Regions from separate parts of the Paenibacillus sp. P4_A9 genome, predicted to be linked through region 4. Evidence: riboswitches for the same ligand, from Rfam matches in the RefSeq annotation. Region 4 holds a riboswitch; each other region holds the start of a gene.
What was found. A riboswitch is a leader RNA that binds a small molecule or an ion and turns the genes downstream of it on or off. The one in region 4 is predicted to bind cyclic di-GMP.
Positions count from the first base shown of each region.

Region 1 (3,336 bases), on a different contig from region 4:
TGTTTTAGTTGTGCTATTTGGCAAACTATTAACTAGTCCTAGAGCTTGGTTATAAGCACCTGTTGCCGCGTTAATAAGTATTGGTGTGCTAAGATCACCATTAGCTAGCAACTCCGCCGCTATAACCGCATTTGCTGCATTCATCAATTCTTGTGCACTATCTAGAATTTGTTTAACACTGTCCAGACGCGTCATCAAATCTGATTTTTCCGAACTATCTGGGAGATCAGCAACGAGCTGTGATGCATCATCGTATGCATACTGTGCTTGCTCCAAGTTGTTTTGAACTGTAAGATCTGCACTTGCGGCCTCTTCCGAAATAACCACTGCATCTTGTGCAGCCAATAATGCCTCATCTTCTAAAGGAGGGGTTTCTGTACCTGAATCTGGCTCTTCTACAACTTGTCCATCAGGAAGATTGATCGTTAACCCACTGACGAGTACAGAGAGTTTCCTAGTAGTTGCACTGCCATCACCTAATTGTCCGTTGTTATTATAGCCCCAGGATGCTACCGAATCATCACTTTTCAGTGCCAGATTGTGATTGCGTCCAGCTGAAATTTGAGTGATTCCTGCTAAATCTTTCACTTTAACCGGTAACTTTCTAGCTGTTGTAGTCCCATCACCAAGTTGACCGTAATTATTTACACCCCATGCCCATACAGTACCGTCATTCAACAAAGCAATGGTATGATTATAGCCAACCCCTACGGATGTAACATTAGTTATTTGCGCTTGAACAGGGATTTTGCGAGTAACTACTGTGTTATCGCCAATTTGGCCGTACTTATTGCTTCCCCACGCCCATACGGTTCCATCATTTTTTAATGCAACTACTGTATAATAGCTGGCTGAAATTGCTTTTACATCCGTTAAATTTGGAACCTTAACAGGCGTTTTCTTTGTTACGGTAGTGCCATCACCCATTTGTCCGTAATTGTTCGCACCCCACGCCCATACGCTACCATCCGCCGTAACTGCATACGAGGCATTTGTCCCCGCTGAGATTGCTATAACAGAGGAAAGGTCCTTCACTTGGATTGGCGTCTTTCTAACTGTTACAGTCCCATCCCCCAATTGTCCAACATTGTTAGAGCCCCACGCCCACACAGTGCCGTCCGATTTGAGAGCCAAGTTGTGGGTTGCACCGGCTGCCACGGCAGTAACATTAGTCAGACCAGACACCTTTACAGGTAATTTACGTGTGGTAACCGAATTGTCTCCTAGCTGACCGCTAGTATTCGTTCCCCAACTCATTAAAGTTCCATCACTTAATAGAGCCACCCCATAGTTGTTGCCAGAGGCTATAGACACAGCATTTGTTATGTTCTTGACCGGTCCAATGACCTTTCTCTTGGTAACCGTTCCGTCACCCAACTGTCCCACATTATTATAGCCCCATGCCCGGATCGTCCCATCCTCTTTTACCGCATAAGAATGATATAGACCTCCTGACAAGATTGGCTTTTGGCCAAAATTCGACTCTGAAGCAGTTGCCTTTCCATCCGATAAAATTACTGCTTGCAAAGTAAAAATACTTAAAATCAGTAATCGCAACAACCAATGCTTCATCACATTTCACTCCCTAAACTATTATTTTTTGGTTGTTTTACCAAAACGAAAAGAGTCCAACAAGAATTGGACTCAGATAAAAGTCAATATTCTTGTGGCAACCGACTACCATGTCACCGGAGGTGATTTAGGCCCTGGGCTTTGCGTCTCACAATTTCTTATGATTTGCCTTTTTCACTTAGTAAAATATACCTAAATCAACAATAGAATTATAGTCCTTAGTTGTCAATCAAAGAATTTTTTTCGTGAAATTTATCACAAAATGTCGGGATATTTTCTCGCACAAATCATTCGTATCAAAATAGAAAACGGCTATCCATAAAGCCATAAGGGAGCCCCCTACTGCGTGAACTATTTCGGTTCACCATATCATTACTAAAGCGAAAATACTTATGGTTTTTGTATTCATATTTTCATATAATACTATTGTTGTCGGTTTTTGCCATTTAATGTTGATGTTATATATCAATTTCGATTTCATGGCATGAATTTAATGCTTGGAAATACTAAAACATTAGGGGTGTATCATGATTCAACAAAGAAGTGTTGGCTTAGCAATCGTTCTATCACTTATCACATGCGGTATCTACGGTATCTATTGGTTCATTGTTATGACAAATGATGCTGGTAAATTGAGTGGAGACTCCTCATTTACAGGGGGAAAACATTTCCTCCTGACATTGGTTACTTGTGGTATTTGGAGTTTCGTCTGGTCTTATCAGATCGGTAAGCAAGTTGCAGAAGCACAACGTCAACGCGGTGCGCTCGTATCCGATAATTCCACCCTTTACCTCATACTTACAATCGTCGGATTGGGGATCGTGACCCATGCATTGGTGCAATCGGATATCAATAAACTTGCATAAGTTTAAGGTGAATCCAAAGAGGAACACCAAACTTGTTTGGGGTTCCTCGCTTTTCGTTGGTGGGTTATTGTATCTAGAAGTATGGTTACCGGTAATGAAAATTGGAGTTCCTTGTGTATTTCACGAGTTGACAGGGTTCTATTGTCCCGGATGCGGAATAACGAGGGCTGCTTTTTCCTTGTTGCAATTAGATTTCCTTCAGGCTTATAGGTATAATACCTTGTTGTTGTTCATTCTCCCTTTATATATTACTTACGCACTGGCAAATAAGAAACAGATGCGGCGTACAAGCAATCTAATGATGACCGTAATGTTAATCTTGACCGCTACGTTTGGAATTTTGAGGAATATCCCGGCATTTAATTGGTTAGCTCCAACAAACGATTGATATGACCCATTTTATGCTAATCAGTAAAGTACTTCTCTACAAACTACCATTTCGACCCTTCTCTTTTCCACTATTTGTGATACGGTTCACCTTATCATTGTAACCGCGAATTTTTAAGAACAGCATGAAGAATTGTAAACGAATTCGAAGCTTAGCTTGTGGAGCAAGCAAACAGACAAATCCACTCCTAACATCGTAACATTGGAGTGGATTCTTTATTGTAACTTGTTTTTATTTAAATATTTGTAAGACTAAATTTCTGTAACACACTTGGAAAAAGGTAAGTAATACAGTTATAGAATTTCGCATTGCATTTGGTAAGGTTCCCTGAGTTGTCCCTAACGGCAAATAAAAAGGCACCCTCGTCGGATGCCTTAGTTTGATCAGTTTAAATCTATGAATCAAGAAAGTTTTTGAAAATAGGCTGAGCTTTCTTGGGTAACATCTCGACCATTTTCCCCCAAACTTTAGGTGCTCTCTCTCGATAGACCAATTTAAAAAAACCAAAAA
Region 1 covers NZ_JBFUHL010000002.1:45,574-48,909, reverse strand. Annotated here, with positions in the region: gene AC1DVJ_RS02545 (OmpL47-type beta-barrel domain-containing protein) at 1-1,572, opposite strand, end outside; cyclic di-GMP riboswitch class I at 1,666-1,752, opposite strand; gene AC1DVJ_RS02540 (DUF4234 domain-containing protein) at 2,100-2,438, shown strand; gene AC1DVJ_RS02535 (DUF2752 domain-containing protein) at 2,401-2,826, shown strand.
Region 1: it holds a riboswitch for cyclic di-GMP, as region 4 does, so the genes downstream of both, AC1DVJ_RS02545 (OmpL47-type beta-barrel domain-containing protein) here and AC1DVJ_RS12755 (diguanylate cyclase domain-containing protein) in region 4, are expected to answer to the same signal.

Region 2 (3,336 bases), on a different contig from region 4:
TCCAAACACTCAACCTCAGCAACCACTTTTTTGTCGCCGCCTTTGAGGTTTTTGCGTGAACGCTCGATCTTTTTATCAACCGACTCAATGTCTGCCAAAATCAATTCAAGATTAATCGTCTCGATGTCACCAATCGGATCGACTTTCCCAGAAACGTGAGTAATATTATCATCCTCAAAACAACGCACAACATGCACAATCGCATCAACTTCACGGATGTGTGCTAGAAATTTATTTCCAAGGCCTTCGCCTTTGCTCGCACCCTTAACTAAACCCGCAATGTCAACGAATTCGAAGGCCGTCGGCACGATACTCTTAGGCACAACGATTTCCACCAGCTTCTGCAATCTCTCGTCTGGTACTTCTACTACCCCAACATTCGGATCGATCGTACAGAACGGATAATTCGCAGATTCTGCCCCCGCCTGTGTAATTGCATTAAACAATGTCGATTTTCCTACGTTCGGTAGACCGACGATACCTGCTTTCAAAGCCATTGTCGTTACAACTCCTTAATTTTCGAAAATCATCCTTCTTATTATATAGTACTTGGAGGGCAAAAAAAAGCCTGCAAGCTATCGATTCGCCGCAGACTTTTTTTCCATTGCTATTTTGAACTCGTCATCCCGCTTTTGCACGAAGTACGTTTTGATCTGATTCCGCAAAATAAAACCGCGCAGCGCATTGCTTTGTTCAGCGGGAACGCTTTCAAAACTAGCACCATAATAATAGCTGTCCTCTAGCTTTTCTTTCCTTATAATTTCCAACTGACAAGGCATATCGAAGCCCAACTCTAATTGCACGAAAAGTGTGCATTTTTTATGTAGAATCTTATCAATCATGGCATTGTCGTCTATCGTAAAACCAACACCATTCATCGAAATATTTTTGATTGAAATATCTATAGGGATTTCTAACTGTTGGGGCTCCTTTTGATTGGCATTCTGAAATTCAAGGATCTGACCGAATCTTCTCACATTGACCCTTGGGAATTCCCGCTTCTCCGCGAATCTTCTGCGATTCTCAGGTGGATTTATGACAATGAGCGAACCTGGTTCTCTGGCAACAACGGTCGTATGCACGACGAATAGCCCTGATTTGGTATACATCGTAATCTTCACCTTATCACCAAGTTGGAACACATCATATTCCGGTAGTTCAATTTCCATAATGTCCCCTTGAGCATAGGTCAGAATACCCGTAGATACGAAATCATCCTTCCCTACGACAGCCCGGCAATTGATCAATACATCCGCATCATATCCTTCTTTACTCCCATACCGCTTTAAAGCATCCTGCTTCATGGCCATGCTCACCAGCACCTCTCCCTTTAGTGATTACTGATGGATTCCCAAGAGCTTTTCCGCACAAAATAGACTGCCCCATACAAAGGGACAGCCTATCACCTCAATCAAATAAAGCATCGATTTTCGGTAACCAGGCTGTCATAGTTCCTAAGAACCGTAGACCCTCAGCTTTGCGTCCTTGCCTTTCAGCAAGTTTGCCATTGTCGAACCCTGCTTTGAAATTTATGTACGTTCATCGTTATGGTCTAAAAGACCCACTGTTATCACCATTATACGTAGCTTAGATATTTCTTTCAACTAAAACCTTGCATGAGCCCTGTTTTTATTGTATGAATGTGTAGTGGAATGAATATCCACAGGTTTACAAGTTATCCACATTGTTATCCACAGCTTGTTAACAACGAATATTTGTTCGGATATTTATACACATGTGGATAGACTATTATTGCGAGGTGTCCCCCTGTGGATGAACATATTCCCTGGATGAGAGAAGCGATCGGCGAGGCATTGAAGGCCGAAGCGATCCGTGAGGTGCCGATCGGCGCTGTCGTCGTCCATCAAGGTCAAATCATTGGCCGCGGTTATAATTTACGCGAAACAACCTTAGATCCTCTCGCGCATGCGGAGATGATTGCGATTAAGCAGGCAAGTGAGCATTTGCAGGCATGGCGTCTTCTGGACTGCCAGCTCTATGTGACGTTGGAGCCTTGTCCAATGTGCGCAGGTGCCATCGTTCAAGCACGTATTCCTCAGGTGATTTACGGAACGGTAGATCCGAAGGCAGGCTGTGCGGGGACGTTGATGAACTTGCTGCAGGAGGACCGGTTCAATCACCGGGTCGATGTAGTTAGTGGCGTTTTGCAAGAGGAGTGTTCCACGATGTTGACACAGTTTTTTCGCAAATTACGGGGGAAGGCTTAAAGCCTTCCTTACTTTAATTGGATCGAACGTACGATGAAGAAAATAATTGTGCCAAACAGCATCAGCAGCAGGAAGCCCAGGATCCATACGTTAAGGTCAGCGATGCCCTTTTTAGCACTTTGGATAACGGACCATTCAATAAAGCCAAACAGAATTACAATCAACGCTTTTAAACTATTCATAAATAAACGAGCATTCTGGTATTGTCCACGGGCATTCTCGGTCGTAATTTGGGATGGATAATTATATACATGAGGGACCTTGCTTAGGAGAGTCAAGCCAAAATAGACGATAACGCCTATGAGTGGTAAGGCAATCAAACTCATCTTATTCCCCCAACCATCGATATCCCCTTTACCGTTAAAATGCAACGGAATTCGCTCTGGCAAGGCATGCCATTCGTAAGCTACATAAGCGATCATACTTACGATCACTAACAGAGAGATAACATCAAGAACTGCTTCAGCTTTGGATCTGGGAAGTTGAATCACGGGACGATTCTCCAAGTGGCACCTTCTTTTATAGGGTTTAAATGAATTATGATGAATGCTTATTCTATTCTTTATTCACAATCTACATTCCTTGCTCGAATGAAATCTCTTCCATGCAATGGGCTAAAATGGTTGCACCTCCAAAACATCTCGTGTTAGAATGACGATACTATGCGCCCGTAGCTCAGCAGGATAGAGCAACAGTTTCCTAAACTGTAGGTCGTACGTTCGAATCGTATCGGGCGCGTACAGTTCTTTTAGACATAAATACGTTAAAAAAGGGATTTCAACGCAGGTTGGCAATCCCTTTCTTTGTTATGTACTCACACTCGAAAGGAGTCCGCACTCCGATGACAACTCGCTCTATTTCATCCTATCGGATCCCGCTCTTCTGCGTGGTCACTATGCTTTTCTGGATGTCGATGTACACTAGCGTTCCGATCATGGCGCCTTACGTGGAGTTCCTCGGGGGAAGCCACCAGCTGGCTGGCTGGATTGTCGGCATGTATGGCATCTCACAGATGCTGCTACGCATACCCGTAGGCATTATGTCGGATCGATTTCATAAAAGAAGACTGTTCATCACCTTCGGTCTACTCTTCACGGCCATTACCGGA
Region 2 covers NZ_JBFUHL010000026.1:59,203-62,538, forward strand. Annotated here, with positions in the region: gene ychF (redox-regulated ATPase YchF) at 1-497, opposite strand, end outside; gene AC1DVJ_RS17370 (PilZ domain-containing protein) at 576-1,310, opposite strand; cyclic di-GMP riboswitch class I at 1,430-1,516, opposite strand; gene tadA (tRNA adenosine(34) deaminase TadA) at 1,791-2,228, shown strand; gene AC1DVJ_RS17380 (DUF1648 domain-containing protein) at 2,237-2,734, opposite strand; tRNA gene AC1DVJ_RS17385 (tRNA-Arg) at 2,893-2,966, shown strand; gene AC1DVJ_RS17390 (MFS transporter) at 3,070-3,336, shown strand, end outside.
Region 2: it holds a riboswitch for cyclic di-GMP, as region 4 does, so the genes downstream of both, AC1DVJ_RS17370 (PilZ domain-containing protein) here and AC1DVJ_RS12755 (diguanylate cyclase domain-containing protein) in region 4, are expected to answer to the same signal.

Region 3 (3,336 bases), on a different contig from region 4:
ATCTATGACACAGTGTTTAACACAAACAAGGAAATGCCTGGCACCCTTTCTGTACTGGAGACCAGATTGTTTCTAATAAGCGCCAAATTCGCCAAAGATCAGCCGCTGAACCATCTGAATATTATTGGACAATTTATAGCTAACCCGTTATACGGCCACCTGGCGGTGTATGACGGCGATCTTTCTAAACTGCTGGCTAAGAAAAAATTAGATGGTAAGACCACATCGGAATTTCTAGTAGGCATATTGGATGATGAGAGTAAGAGAGGTAAAGCCCCTTTAACTCCATTATTCCCCTATTTATTCGGGGGAAATGATTTACCTCACGACTTCATTCTCAACCGGTTCGAGCCTTATGAGAACCGGGTTCGTCTTGCAGGTACCTCCTTGTTTAGAGACGGGAAGTATACTGGCGTCAATCTGAATAATGAGGATACCCAGCTAGCCATTCTTTTGGATGGCGCAAAAGGCAAACGCCAGCCGATCATAGGTAACATTGACGGAAAGAATTATACGGTCCTCGTAAAGAAGGCCAATCGGGATTTCCAAATTTTCTATAATAACGACGATCTTAGCGAAATTAAAATCTCGTTAAAACTAGATCTTAAATTAATCAGTGATGGACCTGAAGTAAAGAAACACACGAACGACATGATTACGGAACTGGAGAAGAGAATTACAGATGATCTAACCACGAAGGCATCTAACGTGGTTGCAACCTTGCAGAAGGCCAATTGCGATAACTTGGAGCTTGGGCATGAGGTTGCAGCCTATCATCCGAAGCTGTTTAAAGGCAAGGAGTGGTGGCGGGAGCAGTATCCGAAGATCACAATTACGCCAGAAGTTAAGATTCGAATTCTTAACACAGGCGTATTGGAATAACAACCTAGGCAAACAAAATCCCTCACAAGTACCACTCATCTCTCTGCCGTTCATTCGCAGTCAGACCGTGCGCTTTGAGGGATTTATTGTTTCCAAATGACATAAATCAACAGCGCCCATAAGGGGATAGACAGAAGTACGCTCCAGAGGCACCCTTTGGCCATCGCTAACTTAGGTTCCTCTTCGGTCTTCGGGTTACGTCCATTATTCCACATACTTCACCAACTCTAATGGCAACCCATCAGGATCGGCGAAAAAGGTGTAGAGATTGCCCGTGATTGGATCAATCCTCACCGGCTCAACTGCAATTCCCTTACTTTCAAGTTCTTGTACACTTTGCTCCATGTTTGCAACTACAAAGGCCAAATGGCGTAAGCCCCGCGCTTCAGGCTGATTGACTCGTAAAGGGGGATTCGGAAATGAGAACAATTCGATTTCTTGCTCCGTTTGCCCAATGCGCAAATCCAATTTATACGAGTCTCTTTCGGTGCGATAGGTTTCCTGAATGACCGTGAGTCCAAGTAAATCAACATAAAAATGCTTAGAGCGCTCATAATTAGAACAAATAATCGCAACGTGATGAATCTGCTTTAGCTCCATTTATACTACCTCCCTACAAAGAAAAACCGCAATGCTGGGCTGTTCCCATCCTGCGGCTTGTTCTCTTATTTTATCACATGTGAAAGAAAATCCCGAACAACAAAAAAAGAGCGATTCACCTAGATAGGCTGAACCGCTCTTAATTTGGATGATAAACATTGAAAAAGTCTTGTTAAAAAGCCTTCGATCTGAGCCATCGGTGGCATTTTCACGGAAAGCTTTACTTCACCCTTCCAGTAAAAAATGAGAATACTATTGTTTCTTCCGTGAAACAATTCGACATCCCAACAGGCTTCGTTTAATGCATATTCTTCTCGGTTTATCATGAGCTTCGGTCCATCCGTGGATGGTACCAAACGTGCAACATGGTTACCGCATAACGATGTTGCTTTCTGTTCCTCTTGCAATTTCTCTTCCGATTTCATGCCGCTTGGGCCTCCTTTGTTCAATTTGTTGAATTCGTTTCATTTGTTTCGCTATGACAGAGAAAAACCCCCACTGTATTGAACCGACTAGAGGGGTTCTGAAGTGAATTCCCAATCGTTTGGCGGCTGGCTGGCTGCTTATCCTTCGCAGGAGAAGTAAGGCCCCTGTAGCTTTGCGTCACTGGCTTTCGCCAGTTTTGCCTTTATCGAGATGACTTGCAGAATTTTTTAGATGAAGCTGAAAATAAAAACGATACATCCTATACTCTCAAGGATAAGGGATGGCGATTTGAATTCGAATAGTTCATAGGAACTATTTTTACGAAATTCATCAAAATGTTTGCATTTTCGACGATATTTTTACCGTTTTTTGACGTTTTGTGCCTTTCCAATAGAAAATCGATCCCACCAAGGATAAAATAGCAATCACGAGAAAAAGCGTACTACCACCATAAGATACCAATAAAAAGCCGCCAATCCATGGACCCATAAAATGTCCGATGTTCGTTAGTGTTTGAGCACCGTAGTAGGTTCCACGCATCTGTTCCGGGGCAAGCTTATCAATCAACATGTTCGCGGCAGGATAATTCAGAATTTCACCAAAAGTGAAAATTCCCATCGAAATGATGAGCCATGTGAGCGAGTGCGAGAAGGCAAATCCGATATCGCCTAGTGCGAACATCAAGTTTCCAACAACGATGGCCGTTAAAGGTGAATACTTTTCAGCCCATTTCCCCAGCGGAATCTGCATGGCAATGACGACAATCGCATTTGCGCTCATGAGGATCGCAAACATTTTGACCCCATTAGCAAAATCCCTTTGAAGGTACTGTGATAATGTGACCATAACCTGCGAATATCCGATTGCTCCGATAATACCCCCAATAATGTACAACCGGAAGGTCATATCCTTACGAATGACACCTAATGCCGAACGGAAAGTTACGAGAGATTTCTTCTCACCCTCGATTTTCTTAATACCGAACTTAATGAGAAGTGCGTAAAGCGTCACGCCATAGATTAAATAGATGATACCCGTAAGTAGAAATGGCAAGGCTCCGTTCAATGTCGCAAAGAATGCACCTAACAAAGGGCCTACAGCCACACCGACGTTAATCGCCATGTACCGGAGCGAGAATACCTGTAACCGTTTGGACGGTTCTGTTAAATCCGCCATTAAGGCTTGCGACACAGGCTCATAGAAAGAGCGGCAAAGTCCATTCAGCATATTGAGCAGCATAAATAAGACCGGCAATTTGACAACCCCGAAGCCAAGGAATACGAATCCCCACCCGAATAGAGCCGCTAGCATGATCACGCGTCGTCCAAATCGGTCTGATAACGTGCCGCCAACAAACCCGCCGAATGTGCCAGCTAAAGCACCCATGCCAATTACGATACCAATGAGTCCAGGACTCATATTGGAGTG
Region 3 covers NZ_JBFUHL010000006.1:157,786-161,121, reverse strand. Annotated here, with positions in the region: gene AC1DVJ_RS07955 (Ger(x)C family spore germination protein) at 1-882, shown strand, start outside; gene gloA2 (SMU1112c/YaeR family gloxylase I-like metalloprotein) at 1,087-1,482, opposite strand; gene AC1DVJ_RS07945 (hypothetical protein) at 1,602-1,907, opposite strand; cyclic di-GMP riboswitch class I at 2,026-2,119, opposite strand; gene AC1DVJ_RS07940 (MDR family MFS transporter) at 2,239-3,336, opposite strand, start outside.
Region 3: it holds a riboswitch for cyclic di-GMP, as region 4 does, so the genes downstream of both, AC1DVJ_RS07945 (hypothetical protein) here and AC1DVJ_RS12755 (diguanylate cyclase domain-containing protein) in region 4, are expected to answer to the same signal.

Region 4 (3,336 bases):
TTGGCTTAATAAGTCGGCTAAATTCCTCCGTGGACGCGTTAGTTCATAGAGGAAAGCGTAGAGAAGTGGCCCTGCGAATGGAATTAGTCGAAAAAATCGACTAACTCGATAGAAGGCGTGATGGGTACCGTGGGTGCGCAATTTTACCAAGCTCGGCTAGTTCTGGGGCTAAACGGTACACAGAGGTCCTGGTGGTCCGATTTCCGAGGATTTCCGTTGCACTTCGTTTCGGTAGACATGAACTACAATGGCGTCCAGTGCTCGGATTAATCGACTTTTCCGAAGGCAGGGTTCAGCTAACCTTGCAAATATTGTTCAAAAACAATTCTCTGGGAACATTTCATTTGCATACCTGGTTGGAAAAATTGGTAATTGTTTCGCCCCTGCTCTTTAGCTGCATACATGGCTTGGTCTGCATGATTAAGCAAAAGCTGCTGCGTATCTCCATCGAAGGGATACATGGAAATCCCAATATTCGTAGACACATAAATGTCGCCAATTTCCATATGAAAAGGAATCTCCAGCAAGGCGATGATGTTCTGGGCTTGCTCCATCATCGAGTGTTGATCCCCTTGGGGAAGTAAGATGACAAATTCATCCCCGCTCAATCGGGAGACGGATCCATGCAAGGGTAAACAATTAGCAAGTAAAGCAGCAAATCTTTGAAGCGCGTGATCCCCAATCAAATGACCGAAGGAGTCATTAATCCATTTGAACCGATAAACATCCAGAAACATAACGCCTAGGGTCTCATTGTTATGTTGAGCACGAGATAGAGCACGCTCAAAAAGCTCATTAAATTGATTGCGATTAGGCAATCCTGTTAAATGATCAAAGTACGCTAATTGATGCATTTGTTCTTCGGATTTCCTGATTTCGGATAAGTCACGCAGGCTGGCTGTATACATCTTATTTCTCCCATAAACCATATCCGTTATGATAATTTCGGCCGGAAATGTGCTGCGGTCTGCCCGGTAAGCCGTAATTTCGATGCGTTTGCCCACGATGGAATCAGACTTCTGATGCAGCAGTTGATATAAACTAGCAGCAGCTTGTCCATCCTGATCGATCGGAAATAGGAAATTGAATAAAGTACGTTTAAGCGCCTCTTCACGCTTGTATCCGAATATGGCTTCTGCTGCAGGATTAAATTCAATAATCTTGCCCTTAGATGTAAACATGAGAATACAATCGATGGCTGATTCATAAATGGAAGCCCCAATAAGGAACCTCGAACGGATGGCTCTCGTTCGGAATGCGACAAGAAGACCTACTAGAAGACCGACCAGTGCACCGCAAACGGCTATAAGAACGGAGATACTTGCAATTGGCAAAAGAGAGCCCTCCTACGATTTTCACGAAATAAAAAAAGGATCATCCCGAATAAAGGATCATCCCCTTCATATCCGGCAACCTGTCAACCATAGCATCCCATTCGGAATGCGTTAGGCCATGGCTTTGCGTCTCATTGTTTCCAATGATTTGCCCTTTTCATTGCTGTTTTATTATTATAGTGTAGGTGAAATTCACCTGTATATAGCAATAAATGTTGTCTACTGTCGAACGTCAAAAATATTTTGAAAAGGGTGCATTTTTCTGGAATATAGCTAAAAAAACCGACTTAGTCACTGTGGAAAAGTGGCTAAGTCGGTTTTTGCTGTATGTACACAAAAATTATCAATCGAAAGCACAAAAATTATCATGTGAAAGCGTGTCCAATCTCTCTAGAATTAGCTTTAAATTAGGATGGAATGAGGGAGATACATGAATAACATCATGCAAAAGAGAGTACTTATTTTTTCTTTTCTGGCATTGCCGATAGGATTGCTACTGTTATTTTTGATTTATCCTACAGTGAAACTGTTTCAATACAGTATGACCGATTGGAATGGGATCAGCAGAGACTTACATTTTGTAGGATGGGATAATTACTTGAAAGCGTTCAAAATGTCGCAAGTCTGGCAATCGCTTTCGAATAACTGGCTTTATTTTATTATCCACGCCGCGCTTATTCCGTTTGAGATTTTACTTGCTGTCATGTTGAATGCGAAAATGCGGGCGAGCGAATTTTTTCGCTCAATTGTTTTGCTGCCCTACATTATTAATGGTGTAGCTGTGGCTTATATTTTTAGTTATTTGTATAACCCCGTGAACGGTCCCGTGAATGAGCTGTTGACTGCCGTAGGTTTGGAGGGCTGGATTCATAACTGGCTCAGTGACGTTAACATTGTTAATTATTCACTTGTCGCCATTTCGCTATGGCGGTTTGCAGGCTTTCATATCATTTTATTTCTGGCAGGGGTACAGTCGATTCCAAACGATCTTTACGAGGCTGCGACCATTGACGGGGCGAACAAAATGCAGCAAATTCGCTTTATCGTGCTGCCGGGGATTCGACGCGTCATTGAAATTATTTTGTTCCTAAATATTCGCGGCGCACTCCAGGTATTCGATATTCCGTTTCTCGTTACACAAGGAGGACCGGGAAATGCAAGCAGTACGTTTACGATTTTCACCATCAATACCGCGTTCAAATTCAATAGCTACGGCTTGGCTTCCGCGATGGCCATTATGTTAATGGTGATGATTATTGTGTTTACGTTCATTCAAAACTTATTGATCCGTGAGAAGGGAGAAAAAGAATAATGAGCAAGTCCCACCTACAAATCGCAACCAAATCGCAAAAGCTGGAAAAAGCCGTTTTTTTCGCTAACCTCGGCAAAATCTTGTATTACGTCATGTTATCCGGGATCACGCTGAGTATCTTCATACCCCTGCTTGTCGTTGTTTTCGCAGCCTTCAAATCAGCGCCGGAGCTGGCCTCAGGTTCGCCATTCTCCCTTCCGAACAGCTGGTCATTCCAAAATTTCAAGGTTGTCTTCGAGATGACGAATATGCTCGTCGGATTTCTGAATTCCATCAGCATCACCGTCTCAAGTGTGGTTATCAATGCCATCCTGGGGGCGATGACAGCTTTCGTTCTCAATCGGTTCAATTTCCGTTTCAAGAAAACGATATTCCTGTTATTTATCGTAGCGTCTGTTGTGCCTACCTATACGACGGAAGTGGCTCGTTTTCAAACCATTAAGTCATTGGGCGTCTATAACACACTCTTTGCCCCGCTCATTATTTATGCGGGAACCGATTTGATGCAAATTTTCATTTACTTACAGTTTATTGAGAAAATATCCAAACAGCTCGACGAAAGTGCTTTACTGGATGGGGCATCGTATTTCCGAATTTTCCGCTCTATTTTATTTCCGCTCATGCTTCCGGCCACGGCCACGTTAGCCATTATTAAAGCGGTAGATATCATGAATGACATGTACATCCCTT
Region 4 covers NZ_JBFUHL010000014.1:84,232-87,567, reverse strand. Annotated here, with positions in the region: gene AC1DVJ_RS12755 (diguanylate cyclase domain-containing protein) at 297-1,334, opposite strand; cyclic di-GMP riboswitch class I at 1,406-1,497, opposite strand; gene AC1DVJ_RS12750 (carbohydrate ABC transporter permease) at 1,765-2,646, shown strand; gene AC1DVJ_RS12745 (carbohydrate ABC transporter permease) at 2,646-3,336, shown strand, end outside.